Linked DNA regions of Symmachiella macrocystis. The protein of the gene in region 1 interacts with the protein of each later gene in a pairwise test. Links are inferred from orthologs where the notes say so. Each region holds a gene or a part of one and is shown in the gene's direction. Other genes may lie near its edges.

The links. Proteins that work in one complex are often made in the same cells at the same time.
Region 2: the proteins of CA54_RS21235 (region 1) and lpdA interact in binary tests that used the Escherichia coli proteins (3 or more experiments, as listed by UniProt). The link is inferred for Symmachiella macrocystis from one-to-one orthologs.

The regions. Positions count from the first base shown.
Region 1 is NZ_SJPP01000002.1:831,887-839,838, reverse strand. What follows is about bases 2,775-5,734. They hold CA54_RS21235 (ATP-dependent helicase), read left to right. Parts: upstream 2,775-3,106; coding sequence 3,107-5,362; downstream 5,363-5,734. Other genes in these bases: CA54_RS21230 (GNAT family N-acetyltransferase), read right to left, coding at 5,566-5,734. Also shown: CA54_RS21245 (Gfo/Idh/MocA family protein), read right to left, coding at 1-1,127; CA54_RS21240 (sodium-dependent transporter), read right to left, coding at 1,379-2,773; more of CA54_RS21230, read right to left, coding at 5,735-6,057; CA54_RS21225 (monooxygenase), read left to right, coding at 6,229-7,512; CA54_RS21220 (radical SAM protein), read left to right, coding at 7,509-7,952. UniProt on the Escherichia coli protein: A helicase with DNA-dependent ATPase activity. Unwinds DNA duplexes with 3'-5' polarity. Translocates on single-stranded DNA with 3'-5' polarity. Initiates unwinding more efficiently from a nicked substrate than double-stranded DNA.
Region 2 is NZ_SJPP01000003.1:4,134-10,546, forward strand. Bases 858-3,735 are described here. They hold lpdA (dihydrolipoyl dehydrogenase), read left to right. Parts: upstream 858-1,530; coding sequence 1,531-2,940; downstream 2,941-3,735. Other genes in these bases: CA54_RS23455 (2-oxo acid dehydrogenase subunit E2), read left to right, coding at 858-1,413; CA54_RS23465 (ROK family transcriptional regulator), read right to left, coding at 2,961-3,735. In the rest of the region: more of CA54_RS23455, read left to right, coding at 94-857; more of CA54_RS23465, read right to left, coding at 3,736-4,148; CA54_RS23470 (DUF1501 domain-containing protein), read right to left, coding at 4,201-5,664; CA54_RS23475 (DUF1553 domain-containing protein), read right to left, coding at 5,673-6,413. UniProt on the Escherichia coli protein: Lipoamide dehydrogenase is a component of the glycine cleavage system as well as of the alpha-ketoacid dehydrogenase complexes.

The DNA.
Region 1 (7,952 bases):
TGAATGTGCGAAAGGCCGTCGTTGTTGCCTGAATGTTCGGCCAACAATTTGTGTTTCGGTCCGTAAGCTCGCCAGCGGCGGTTGCCGATTACGATGTAACCCTGATCGCCATAGATCACCGCTCCCTCGCCTTCCCCTTCATGATTGTAGGGTGTCCAGACTCGCATTTCGTATGTGAGGATTTTTCCCGGTCCGTCCTCCTCACCGGGGTACTCGTAATTCACTTGCAAGGTGTCGGGCCACTCTTGGATGTCATCGAAGTACCACTTGCCCCCCAGTGCGGAGATTTTTGTGGGCATGTGCAGTGGCTTTCCTCCTTGGGCTTCGACAGCTGTGCTGAGTGCCCAACGCGCATAGTCCAAGCGATGCACGCCGTCGTTGCCGAGGTCCCCGGCGCCCAGTTCAAAGAACCATCGCCAATTGGCATGAAACCGCATTTTATTAAAGGGCCGTTTCGGGGCAGGGCCGAGCCAACGGTCGTAATCAATTCCGGCCGGCGGGCTGCTGTCTTGTGGGTGCCCCAATGAACTTTGTCGTGTACTTTCCCAGGCTTTGGCCACGAGCACTTTGCCCAGCGCGCCGGTGGCGATGTAATCTATCGCTGCTTGGAAATGCTCGCCTGTGCGGGCTTGCGTCCCCATTTGGACGATGCGGCCATGTTTGCGCATCGCCTGCACCATGCGTTGCCCTTCGACCATGTTATGGCCGTCCGGTTTTTCGACGTAGACATCCTTGCCCGCTTGGCAGGCCATGATGGTGGGAATTGCGTGCCAATGATCGGGAGTGCCCACGACAATCACGTCCAGTGTCGGATCGTCGATCAACTTCAGAAAATCGGTCTCGGCTTTTGGCGGATGGCCTTGGGCGATTTTGACCACCTCGACGCCACGTGAAAGTCGCTCAGGGTCGAGATCACAAACCGTGACAACATCACATTCCGCCAGGCCGGCAAATGCAGTGATCAAAAACTGCGCCCGCCCACCGGTGCCGATACATCCCACACGCAGACGTTCATTGGCGGGAGCTTTTGCCGCTTGCGCTTCGCTCATCAAGACCGCTGCGGCAGCGGTATTGGTGGCCACGGCTGCCGAACTCTTCAGAAAACCACGCCGATTGGTCGCCGACATATTCGTCTCCTCCTGGTAAGCCATGGATGCACTTGGAGCCGTCTGGGCAGAGGGCCATTATAGGGACATCGTCGGCAAACAGGCAAACGGAGGACGAAAAGCTCTTCCAGTATCGCGTGCGAAATTGGTTCGTCCGTTGGCCACGTGTGAAACGTGCAAAGAAGTGCACACCGCGCGCCCCAATGGGGCCCGGGTGTGCAAACACTTGCCGATCCACAGACGCGAACGCGCCGCTGGTGAATACCCGCCGGTTACTTGATGAACGAATCCAACGCACCTGTCTTGGAGAGAATCACAATCACGATCAACACCGGTGACACGAAACGAATCGTGAACAACCAGACCGCTTGCAACTTCTTTCCCAATTCGCCAAACGGGGCGAAGCCACTGTTGCGATCTTCGTAGCTGACAAACCAGCCGGCGAAAATTGCGATGGCTAATCCGCCCAGCGGCAGCATGTAGCGAGTTGTTAAGTTGTCGAGGAAATCCAAGACGTTCCCATCACAGGCCGAAGCAATGCCCAATCCCCAGACCAACCCCCCGAACAGGCAAGTGGCAATGGATCGTTTCATCTTCCATTCGTCGACGAAGTACGCAACCACGACTTCTAACAATGAAACGGCGGAGGACCAGGCAGCGAACACCACCAGCAGGAAAAAGAAGCTGGAAAGGGCGGCGCCGTATGGCATTTTGATGAACAGGGCCGGTAGCGTCTTGAACAGCAACCCCGGACCTCCCTCAGCTTCCAGGCCAGCGTGAAACACGACAGCAAAAATCACCGCTCCGGCCATCAAAGCGATGAGCGTATCCAGAAACGCAATGGCCATGCCGTCACGAATCACGTGCCGCTCACTCTTGAGGTACGACCCGTACGTCACGATCGCCCCCATGCCCAATGACAACGTAAAGAACGCATGCCCCAATGCCTCTAATACGGCCGCAGCGCTCAATTTGTGAAAGTCGGGTTTGAACAAGAAGGTCAACGATTGTTCCAAGCCACCGGTGTATCCGACGTAGAACAGCAGGGCAACGAGCATTAAAAATAGGATCGGCATCAGGATTTTGCACAGTTTCTCAATCCCGCCATGAATCCCACCCACCACTACGGTGATCGTCAATGCCATGAAGATCGTATGCCAAAGCGAAGAAAGGTTTGCACTACCCGCCACCTCAGCAAACGTTCCCTCGGCGCCCAATTGGGCATCGGGCATGGCACCCAAAGAGACTGCCAGAAAATGCAGCGCCCATCCAGCGACGACAGAATAGAACGATAAAATCAAAAACCCAGAGGCTACCGCCATGCCGCCGGTCAGATAGGCGAGTATCCGCCCCAGCACGCTCCCCTCAGCGGCGAGATTTCGCATCGCTCCCAGAATATCACTGCCGCCGCGACGCCCGATGATCAACTCCGCATACATCAACGGCAAGCCGACCAGGGCGATGCAGATCAAATAGACCAACACAAACGCACCGCCACCGTATTCGCCGGTGATGTAAGGGAATTTCCATATGTTCCCCAACCCCACGGCGCTCCCGACAGCTGCCATAATAAAGCCAAAGTTCGTCGCAAACCCGCCACGATCCGGGTTACCTTGAACGCTTGCATTGGCGAGTTCTGCGCCGTTTTGATTCGGTTGGCCACTCATTGTCGCTCCCCCCCTCCGAATGATTATCCTAGCCCATAGCGCGCAGCTATGGTGTTTTGGTAACGGTCACATAATAACCGAAGCGTAAATCAGCGGCGTTTGTTACAGGCAAATTTCCATCAAAGGCGCAAAAAATGGCAAAACTTTCGATTCTGGCCGATTGTCCCTCTGAAATAGTTTTCGACGCCGGTGAACGGGGCAGGGGAGTGTTCCTTACGCGTCGGAATGACAATTGGCTGGTCAAAACGCGAGCGGATTCTTTATGATTGCTCGCACGGGCCGTGGACGGAGCGCGGCCCTTGCCTCGAGTTCCGATTTTTACAAGCAGCGACTTTGAACAATCTCACAACCAGCCAACAACAGGCGGTCGACCACAAGGAGGGACCGTTACTCGTGCTTGCCGGACCCGGCTCGGGCAAGACGCGGGTGATCACGCACCGCATTGCCCAGTTGGTGCAAAGCGGCGTGCACCCCTACAACATTCTGGCGATCACCTTCACGAACAAAGCGGCCCGTGAGATGGGCGAGCGTGTTGACGCTCTGTTGCCGGATGCCAAAATCTGGGTCAGCACGTTTCACCGGTTCTGCGCACAATTGCTGCGAAAGCACGCACGCGGCGTCGGTCTGCAACCCAACTACACGATTCTTGATACCTCCGACCAACGGAGGTTGCTTAAATCGGTGCTCACCGAGTTGGGGCACGACGTCAAACATTTTCCGCCGGCCAAAGTAGCGGCACGGATCAGCTCCAGCAAAAATCGCCTCGTCGGCCCCGAGGAATTCGCTCTCAACCCCGGGGGAGGCATCGGCGATACAATGTTGCGGGTTGTGACAGAGGCGTACCCCGCCTATCAACGCGCTTTGCAAGATAGCAATGCGGTCGACTTCGACGACCTGTTGCTGCACGTGGCACGCTTGCTGGAAGAAAACCCCGCTTTAAGGAGCCAGCTGGACGAGCGGTTTCAATACGTTCTCGTCGACGAATATCAGGACACCAACCTGCCGCAATACCGCATCGTCCGCGCGTTGTCACAGGATTTTCCGAATCTGTGCGCCACCGGCGACCCCGATCAATCGATCTATGCTTGGCGGGGAGCGGAGATCGGCAACATCTTGCGTTTCGAGCAAGATTATCCCGACGCAAAAGTCGTCCGCTTGGAACATAATTTCCGCAGTACCAAGGCCATCTTGCGGCAAGCGGATTTGTTGATCGGTCACAATTTCAACCGCAAAGCTAAAGCGCTGCTGACGGAGAATGATGAAGGGCCGCCGGTCGAGTTATTGACGTTCACCGACGGCGCCGCCGAGGCGGAAGGGATCGCGCTGCGGATTCAAGACCTCGTTGATCAAGCAGGCAGAGCATGGTCGGACTTCGCAATCTTTTATCGCGTCAATGCGCTTTCGCGGAGCATCGAACGAGCGTTGGCCCGCTTTCACATTCCGTATCAAGTCGCCGCCGGGGTCGGGTTTTATGACCGGGCGGAAGTCAAAGACATCGTCGCCTACCTACGGCTGATCGCTAACCCGGCCGACCGCACCGCGTTTGAACGAGTCGTCAACGTCCCCGCGCGGGGTATCGGCAAAACATCACTCACGCGTTTAACCGCTTGGGCGACGGGGCAGGGGGGCGGTTTGTTGGAAGCAGCGGCGCGAGCAGAGGAGGTCCCCAAGCTAACGAAGCGCGCCATTAAAGCACTGCATGGGTTTTACGAATTGATCTCCCAACTGTCGCAACGCACGGCGCAAGGAGTCGCCGAGTTGATTACGCAGGTCGTCACACAAACTGGCTATGATCATTCCTGGTTGGATGACCCCACGGAACAAAACATGGAGCGCGCCGCCAACGTGGATGAGTTGATCTCCGCAGCCCGGCAATACGATGCAGCTCACGGCGACGACGCCACGTTGGAAGGATTCCTGGAAGAAAGCTCGCTGATCAACGATGTCGACAGTCTCGATGAACATGCGGGAAGCGTGACGTTGATGACCTTGCACGCCGCCAAGGGATTGGAATATCCGGTGGTCTTCGTCGTCGGTGTCGAACAAAACCTATTGCCGCACGAAAGGGCGATCAACAGTGACGACCCGCATGAACTGGAAGAGGAGCGGCGGTTGTTATTTGTGGGCATGACGCGGGCGGAAGAGCAGTTGATGCTCACGCAAACAGCAGTGCGGGATATTCGCGGCCAGCGCCTGTCGACGATCCCCAGCCCGTTTTTGTTCGAGATGGACCTCGCCGCCACCGTCGTGGAAACCGACAGTGAATATATCGCGTGGGATGATGACTATGCCCACGACCATTCACTGGACGACTTCGAACCGATCATCAAGCAGCGCCCTGAAGAAGATGCGCCCCGACCGCAAATGATGACCGCCGCCGACTTGCTCAATGGCACCAACACCCCGACAGAAATCCCGCGCGGTTTCAGCATCGGCATGGACGTCCGCCATCCGCAGTACGGCGTAGGCACCGTCCGCAACATCGACGGCTTCGGCCGCCGCAAAACCGTCACTGTCGAATTCGCAGCAGGGGAGTGCCGTAACTTCGACATCGCCAAAAGCCCGCTGCAACCGGTGGGGCAGCGTTAAGTGGAAGTGTTTTTTTAGCCACAGATGAAACACGAGTAAAGCACAGATCAAACAAGAGACGTGCATTCCATGCAGGAAACCTCACGCAAAGTCGCAAAGGCCGCTAAGAGCCGGGCATGGTGAGTTACTTTGCTTTGCGATCTTTGCGCCTTTGCGTGAGGTGTTTTTCGGAGTGAAAAATTCAGTGACACTTTTTTAGAAGATCAGTTCAACACCTTCTGCAGTATCACCACATCCAACAATCGATCAAACTTACGGCCGATCTCCTTCAGCACGCCGACTTCGACAAATCCGAACATTTTGTTCAAATGTAGGCTCGCTTCGCTTTCGGCTGTCACGAGGGCGATTAGCGAATGGAAGTCGTGGTGGCGGGCTTCTTCGATGATTGCTACTTTCAGCGCGCGACCAATCCCTTGTCCGCGATGTTCGACGGCCACATAGAATGTCGTCTCCGCACTGATGTCGTACGCCGGTTTTTGATTCCAGCGGGACAGGGATGCCCAACCCACGACTTGGTTGTCGACTTCGGCAACGAGAATGGAATAGCGCGGACTATGGTCGTTGAACCACTGTTGTCGTTCCTCGAGTGTTTTCTCGGCGGTGTCGAACGTCGCCGTCGAGTCGCGAATCGCGGCGTTATAGATGTCGTTGATCGCATTTAGATCGCTGTGTTGTGCCGGTCGAATCACAGGCATGAAATTGCTCCGTATCGGTTGAGCAGTTGGAGGGCAGGGGGGCATTATAACGCGGTACCGCGAATCGTCATTCCACAATACTACTTCTAGGTTGTATGGCGATTCACAGTTCCCAGCGGGTGGGCCGCTAGACTACGATCAACCTAATACTTCCTCAGACTGAGCGATTACTTGAATCACACACATACATCCAGAGCGACAAAACGCATTGCCATCGTTGGGGGCGGGCCAATTGGGTTGGAGGCCGCTCTTTACGGACGCTTGGCGGGCTTTGATGTTGATCTCTACGAAAAAGGTCCGCTGGCCGCGAATATGCGGGACTGGGGACATGTGCGCCTGTTCAGCCCGTTTCGCATGAACGCCTCCAATTGGGCGCAACGCGCGATCGACGAGCAACAACCAGGCGTGCGACTGCCCGGTGACGATCAATTTCTTACCGGCCGCGAATATGCCGACCGTTACCTGCTCCCGTTGAGTCGACTCCCCATACTGTCTGAAAGTTTGCACGAACAGACGACGGTCGTCGGCATCAGTCGCATGAACTCTTGGAAAGCGGACCTGATCGAAAACCCTGCGCGCGGCAATGATCTGTTCCGACTTCTTTTGCGGGATCGAAGCGGAATAGAACGTGATGTGTCCGCTGATTATGTGCTCGATTGTTCGGGCGTCTATCCGCATCACAACTGGCTCGGAGCAGGGGGGCTGCCGGCAGTGGGGGAGACGTCAGCGGTCGGCGCGATCGAATACGGCGTCCCGGACATATTGGGCAGCCGCCGCGAATTTTACGCGGGGCAAACAACATTGGTCATCGGGAGTGGATATTCGGCAGCGACAGCGATTACAGGATTGGCACGACTTGCCGAATCGGATAAAAAAACACGGGCGATTTGGATCACCCGCTCCGAGCGCACACCGCCGCTGGCGGTTATTGATGAGGATCCCTTACCCGAGCGAGGTACATTGACGGCGAAGGCCAATCGGTTGGCAATGTCAGCGGACTCGCCCATCACATTGATGCCGCAACGCATCATTCAGGGAATTCAATTGATAGATGGGCAGGGGGGCTTTCGCGTGATTGTTCGTCATCGCGAGGAGCATGAAATGCTCTCTGCCGACCGCATCGTTGCCAATGTCGGATATCAGCCCGACCGGTCGTTGTACAGCGAACTACAAATGCACGAATGTTATGCCACCTCAGGTCCGATCAAGTTAGCGGCCGCGTTGATGGGGGAGACGTCAACCGATTGTCTGAATCAGTCCAGCAATGGAGTTGAAACATTGCGCAATCCCGAGCCGGGATTTTTTATCTTGGGGGCAAAAAGTTATGGACGCGATTCGCGGTTTTTGATTCGTGTGGGTTTGGAACAGATTGTCGATGTGTATGATTTCTTGGCCGCGGAATCGGAAACACCCATGTCGCGAAAGGGTGAGCAGGGGGCGCAGCTACAACAATGAGCATCGCAAACATTCCGTCCGTCGAACTTCAAGCGTTGGATGAACTTTGGTTTCAAGTCTCCGGCACATTGTGCAATCTGCAGTGCACACACTGCTTCATCAGTTGTAGTCCGCACAATGACAGCTTCGGCTATCTATCGCTTGACGAAGTGCAGCGGCGTCTTGAGGAATCGGTCGCCTTTGGTGTCAAAGAGTATTACTTCACCGGGGGGGAACCATTTCTCAATAAAGAATTGATCCCCATGCTCAAGGCGACGTTAGCTTACGGTCCCGCCACCGTGCTAACGAATGCGACGGTTCTCAAACCAGAGTGGTTGCGTGAACTTCGCCGCGCCGAAGAGGGGGCGGTCTACAGTTTAGAAATCCGTGTCTCCATCGACGGCCCCACCGCTGCGATCAACGATCCGATTCGCGGCGAAGGGACATTCAAACGCGCGATG
Region 2 (6,413 bases), on another replicon or contig:
ACCGTCGATGCTTTATGGTGGAGCGAGCGGACCGTCGGACATCTGCTGTACACGTAGATTCAACATACGACTAAATTTTAACGAAATAGCACTATGTCGATTGAATTTCGTCTCCCCGAATTGGGAGAAAACATTGCCGAAGCTGAGGTTGCCGAGTTGCTGGTCAAGGAAGGGGACCGAATCGAAGCCGAACAGTCGGTCATGGAATTGGAAACCGAAAAAGCGGTCCTTGAGTTACCCTGTCCGCACGCCGGCGTGGTGAAAAAAATTCACTTTAGCGAAGGGGACAGCGTCTCCGTGGGTTCGGTGATCCTGACGATCGACGAGGAAGCCGCAGCCCCCTCCGGCGAAGCAACCGAGACCAAGCAGGCCGAACCAGCCGCCGCTGAGCCTGAACCGGCCGCTGCCAAAACCGAATCAGCGCCAGCCAAAAAAGAAGCAGCCCCCGTCGTGGCCGCCTCTCACACTCCAACGGTTCAACCGGCGATGGAGGCGACCGCGCCCGATCACCGGCCACCGCCTCCGGCAGGCCCCTCCACCCGCCGTTTCGCGCGAAAACTGGGCGTTGATCTGCACGATGTCAGCGGCACGGGTCCGGACGGACGAATCGTCCAAGAGGATGTCGAAGGCTATGTGAAATCGCGTTTGCAAAATACAGCATCGGGCAGCGGTATGCGAACTGCCCCTCCCCTACCCGACTTTTCGCAGTTTGGTCCGATCGAACGCAAACGGTTGAGCAAACTCAACCGTACCGCAGCAGACCAACTCAGTACGTCGTGGCAGGTGATTCCGCATGTGACGCAACATGATTTGGCCAACATCACGGAATTGGAGAAGGTCCGCAAACAGTTCATGACGACCAGCGGTAAGAATGGTCCGAAAATCACCATGACGGCCATCGCGCTCAAAGCCTGCGTGCAAATCCTCACCGAAATGCCGCACGTCAACAGCAGCCTGGATATGGAATCGGGGGAATTGATCCTCAAGCAGTACTATCACATCGGCGTCGCAGTCGACACGGATCACGGTTTGGTCGTCCCTGTGATTCAAAACGCGGACCGCAAGTCGATCATGGAAATTGCGGACGAACTCGCCCAACTCGCCGAAAAAGCGCGGGAGCGCAAGTTGGTCTTGGCCGAAATGCAAGGGGCCACCTTTACCATCACCAACCTGGGCAGCATCGGGGGCACGGCGTTTACTCCGATCGTGAATTACCCGGAGGTGGCAATTTTAGGATTATCACGAGCCCAACCCCAACCGGCGCTCGTCGATGGCAAATTAGAAGAACGGATGATGATGCCGATGTCGTTGTCCTACGACCACCGCGTGATCAACGGAGCCGACGCGGCAAAATTTGTCGTACGTCTCTCGGCTCTGCTCGCGCAACCCTTCGGCCTGTTGGCAAACGTTTGACAACCAAACGCTTGGGGGGGGAAGGTTGCTTTCAGCACGCTCCCCTGAGCATGCAGCCGGGGCGAGGATTCAATCTGTACTTGAGCACAACTGTAACGACCACAAGAGAAATACGATATGTCTGATACGGAACTCGTCGTTTTGGGCGGCGGCCCCGGCGGTTACCCCGCTGCATTTGCAGCAGCCGATGCCGGAATGAAAGTCACTTTGGTCGACGAAGGGGTCAAACCGGGCGGCGTCTGCCTCAATCGCGGCTGCATCCCGTCCAAAGCCCTCTTGCACGTGGCGCGACTAATCAACGAATCAAAGGAAGCGGCCGACTGGGGTGTGACGTTTCAACCTCCAGAGATCGATATCGATAAAATACGCGGCTGGAAAGATCGCGTCGTTGGCCAACTCACCGGCGGCATCGAAGGACTTTGCAAAGCGCGGGGCGTCGAACTGGTTCGCGCCCGCGGGACGTTTCTCGACTCCAATACGTTGGAACTCAAGACCGAAGAAGGCGAGACGAGCAAGCTCACTTTCGACAAGGCGATTATCGCCACCGGGTCTTCCCCGGTCATTCCCGGTCCCTTGCGGATTGATGACCCCCGCATCATGGATTCCACCGGCGCCTTGGCGCTGGAAGACATTCCCCAACGACTGTTGGTCGTCGGCGGAGGTTATATCGGCTTAGAAATGGGCTCGGTCTACGCCGCCCTCGGCTCCAAGGTCACCGTTGTGGAAATGACTGACGGTCTCTTGCCCGGTGCCGACCGCGATCTCGTACGGCCATTGGCGAAGCGCATTGATTCTCAATTCCATTCCATACTGCTTAACACCAAGGTCGAAAAACTGGTCCCCGGCAAAAAAGGCATTACGGTCGAACTGTCGGGCGAAGTCGAAGAGAAATCGCAGCTTTTCGATCGCGTCTTAATCTCCGTCGGCCGTTCACCCAATAGCCGCAATTTGGGCTTGGAAAACACGAAGGTCGAAATCACTGAGCGGGGCTTCATTAAAGTCGACGACAAACGCCGCACGACCGATCCCAGCCTCATGGCCATTGGTGACGTCGCCGGCGATCCGATGTTGGCCCACAAGGCGACCTATGAGGCCAAGGTCGTCGTGGAGGCGTTGGCCGGCGAGCCAGCCGCTTACCATCCCTATGCAATACCCGCTGTCGTCTTCACAGATCCCGAATTGGCTTGGTGCGGACTCACCGAAGCCGAAGCCAAAGCCGAGGGCCGCGAAGTGAACACCTTCCGGTTCCCCTGGGCCGCCTCCGGCCGTGCGCAAACATTAGCCCGCACCGAAGGGATCACCAAGTTGATCTCCGACCCGGAAACCGATCGCATATTGGGCGTCGGAATCGTCGGCGTCGGTGCCGGCGAAATGATCGCCGAAGGCGTACTAGCCATCGAGATGGCCGCCAATGTCCGCGATGTCGCCGAAACGATCCACGCACATCCCACGATGTCTGAAACCATCATGGAAGCCGCCGAAGGCCTGATGGGAAATGCAACGCACGTGTTCCGCAAGAAGAAATAGCGGCGACACAACGACGATTCTCAAAGCACATTGACCGAATGCGCGTGCGATTCCGACACGCGCGCGTCAGTCAGATGCTCGATGATTCCGGCGACCGCCCCTTCCCGCTTGCTGCCGCGGGCCCGTTCAATCCGGCAATCCGCAAACGAAGGCGCCAGCGCCATCGACGCCGTTCGTTGGATTAACCGCTCAAAAAACGCGCCGTCGATATCCAACATGCGACTGTGCACAAACAGCGTCTGCGGGTTGAACAAATTGATCGTCGTCACCAGCGCGAATGCCAACGGCCGCTCAACAGCCTCCCATTCGGCCGTGACATCGAGACGTCCCGTGCGGACTTGTTCGACGATTTGCTCGATGCTCATTTCCCGGCCGACGCGCTGCGACACCAGCCGCGCCAATGCGCGGTCACTGGCGATGGTCTCCAAACAGCCCCGCCGTCCGCAGCCGCATTCGAGACCATCCTCCACCATCGGCAAATGACCGATTTCGCCCGCCAGACCGCTTTTTCCCTTCAGCAAACGGCCACCGATCAACACCCCCAAACCGATCCCGGTACTGGCATCGAGCATCGCAAAGTCGTCCACCCCCCGGGCAAGGCCGTAATGCCGTTCCGCCAGACAGAGTGCATCGGACTCCTGGAGCACGACGCATTCCAAGCCAAGTCGTTCGGACAAATCCCGCCCCAAGCAACTGTCGTTGGTGATTGGCACATTGGGAGAGAGAATCGAACGCCCTTCGCGCGAATCAAACAGACCCGGCAGGCTAATCCCAATGCCCAGCGTGTTAACACCGCCAACTAATTGTAGCGACGAAACTTGTTCGACGATGTCATCAACCAACTGCCCGTAGGTTCGCGGCGTTTTGAACTCCGCGTGCGTTCCCGAACCAACGCGGCCATCCAGTCCGGTCGTCACAATACGGCAGGTGGGAGAATCAATCACCACTCCCACGACCTGTGCCGTAACTTCGGCCAACCGCAACCGTTTGGCGGGCCGGCCACGCATGGTTTCGCTGGTGTCAAACTCCTCCAACATCCCCGAGCGCAACAACGACGAAACCGCTTTAGAAACCGTCGGCGCCGTCACACCCGCCAGCCGCGCCACCTCGGCCCGCGAGCGCGGCCCATTGGCCTGCAAGACCCGTAACACCATCCGCTCATTCATCTGACTGAGCAATTGCGGTTGGGATGACACAAAACTTTTCATGCGGTTTCCTTTGGCTGCCAATTCACTTTGCATGCCACTCAGAGATCTCACTTCAGGCAAAAACGTCGTGAATCACATGGCCGCCCACATCGGTCAAAGTCTCTTCACGCCCCTGGTGGAAATAGGACAACATTTCATGGTCTAGCCCCATCGCATGCAAAATCGTCGCGTGCAAATCGTGCAGATGCACCTTGTTCTTCACTGCTTCAAAACCAAATTCATCGGTCTCGCCATAGGTCGTCCCCCCTTTGACGCCGCCACCAGCCAGCCACATGCTGAATCCGTAAGGATTGTGATTGCGGCCCGGAGCATCTTTGCCTTCGCTAAACGGCATGCGTCCGAATTCGCCGCCCCAGACGACCAACGTCTCATCCAACAAACCGCGTTGCTTCAGGTCGGTCAATAAGGCCGCAATCGGTTGGTCGACCTCCGCACCGTGCCGGCCGTGATTCTTTTCAATGCTTTCGTGCGCATCCCACGTCTCTTCAAGATGGCCACCTCCCGAATAGAGCTGAATGAACCGCACGCCCCGTTCGACCAGACGCCGGGCAATCAAACAGTTGCGGCCATATTCGTCAGTCGGTTTTTTACCCACACCATACATCTCGAGCGTTTGCTCATTCTCTTGCGACAAGTCAACCGCTTCGGGAGTCGCCGACTGCATGCGATAGGCGAGTTCGTAACTGCTGATGCGGGCCGATAACTCGCGCCCACCGGGCCGTTCATCAAGATGGCGTTGATTGATCTTGGCCAACAAATCAAGCTGTTCCCGCTGCACTGCCGACGTAATGTGCCCGGGACCTTTCAGATCCAAGATCGGATCGCCCACCGGTCGAAACAGAGTCCCGGCATACGTCGCCGGCATGAATCCGCTCGACCAATTCGGCTGCCCACCAATCGGCCCGCCCCGTTTGTCGAGAATCACCACATACCCCGGCAGACTTTCGTTCTCCGAGCCGAGACCATAGACACTCCAGCTCCCCAGCGAGGGCCGACCGATCAATGTTTTGCCGGTGTTCATCGCCACCAGCGCGGAACCGTGCGCGTGACTGTCGGTGTGGCAGGAATTGATGACACACAGTTTATCGGCGTGCTCGCGGACCTTGGGAAAATAGTCCGAGACCAACAACCCGCTTTCACCGCCGGGCCGAAATTTTCGCCACGCCGGTGTCAAATATCCCATGCGCCGGCCGCCGGAGTTGATGAACTTTTTGTCAGCGGGCAATTGTTTGCCGGCGAACTTCTCCAATTCCGGCTTGTAGTCAAACGTGTCGACCTGCGACGGCGCCCCGTTCATCATCAAAAAAATGCACGACTTCGCCCGCGCTGGAAACTGCGGTTCCTTAACGGCTGTCGGATTGGCCGTCGGCACCGCTTCGGCAGCACGCGCACGGTTTGGGGAGAATCCGTCGACGGACAATAAATTCGCCAGCGCCAAACCGGCAAACCCGCCTCCCATCTCCCACACGAATTCGCGACGGTTCTTGCCGCAAGGAAACATTTTTTGATTCGACATCGCCAACCTCAATCAACATAGAGGAATTCGTTGGAGTTCAACAGCACATGTGCCAGCGACGCAAGCGCCAGCGTTTCGGGGGGAAGCAACTTTTTCGCAGCCGGTATAGCCGAGGGGATTTTATACTCCGTCAGCATCGCGCGTTCGACGGACTCCCGTTCCGCGTCGGACAACGCCCGCGCATAAACACGGATTTCCGCCATCCCGCCGTTCCAGTATTCGCCGTTAATGTTCCCCTGCTGGCCAATCACCCACGCCGTCGAGAGATTTCGCGGCGGTAAGGAACCATTACGCGAGAGAATTTCGCCGCCATTAAAAAAGACGGCCGACCGGTCCTCTCCATTGAGCGCGGTGAGTACGAACGGATTACGCTGATCGACGATTTTCCCTGCAATGGAAAACACATCGCAAAATCTTACGGTGTCCTTATCCGTAAGTCCCAAAAACAACGACGTCCCGGCGTTGCCGGCTGCGCCGTTCCAATTGGAGATGATTTCCCGATGCCCAGTTTCCCCCTGATCATTGACCACCGCAAGGATTGTGAATTCTTGCAGATCCAGCACCGCTCCGTTGAGCTTGAGAAATCTCCCCTGACCGTCTAACACTACAACGGGGCGTCCGGCGAACCCGTCACTGTCCAAACGGGGTTGTTGCTCTTTCTCAGCAGCTGTGGCATGGTGTTCGTGTCCCGACTGGTCCTTCCATTGCGAAACGCGTCCCTCCGCATCGACGGAAATGCCGCTGTCGGC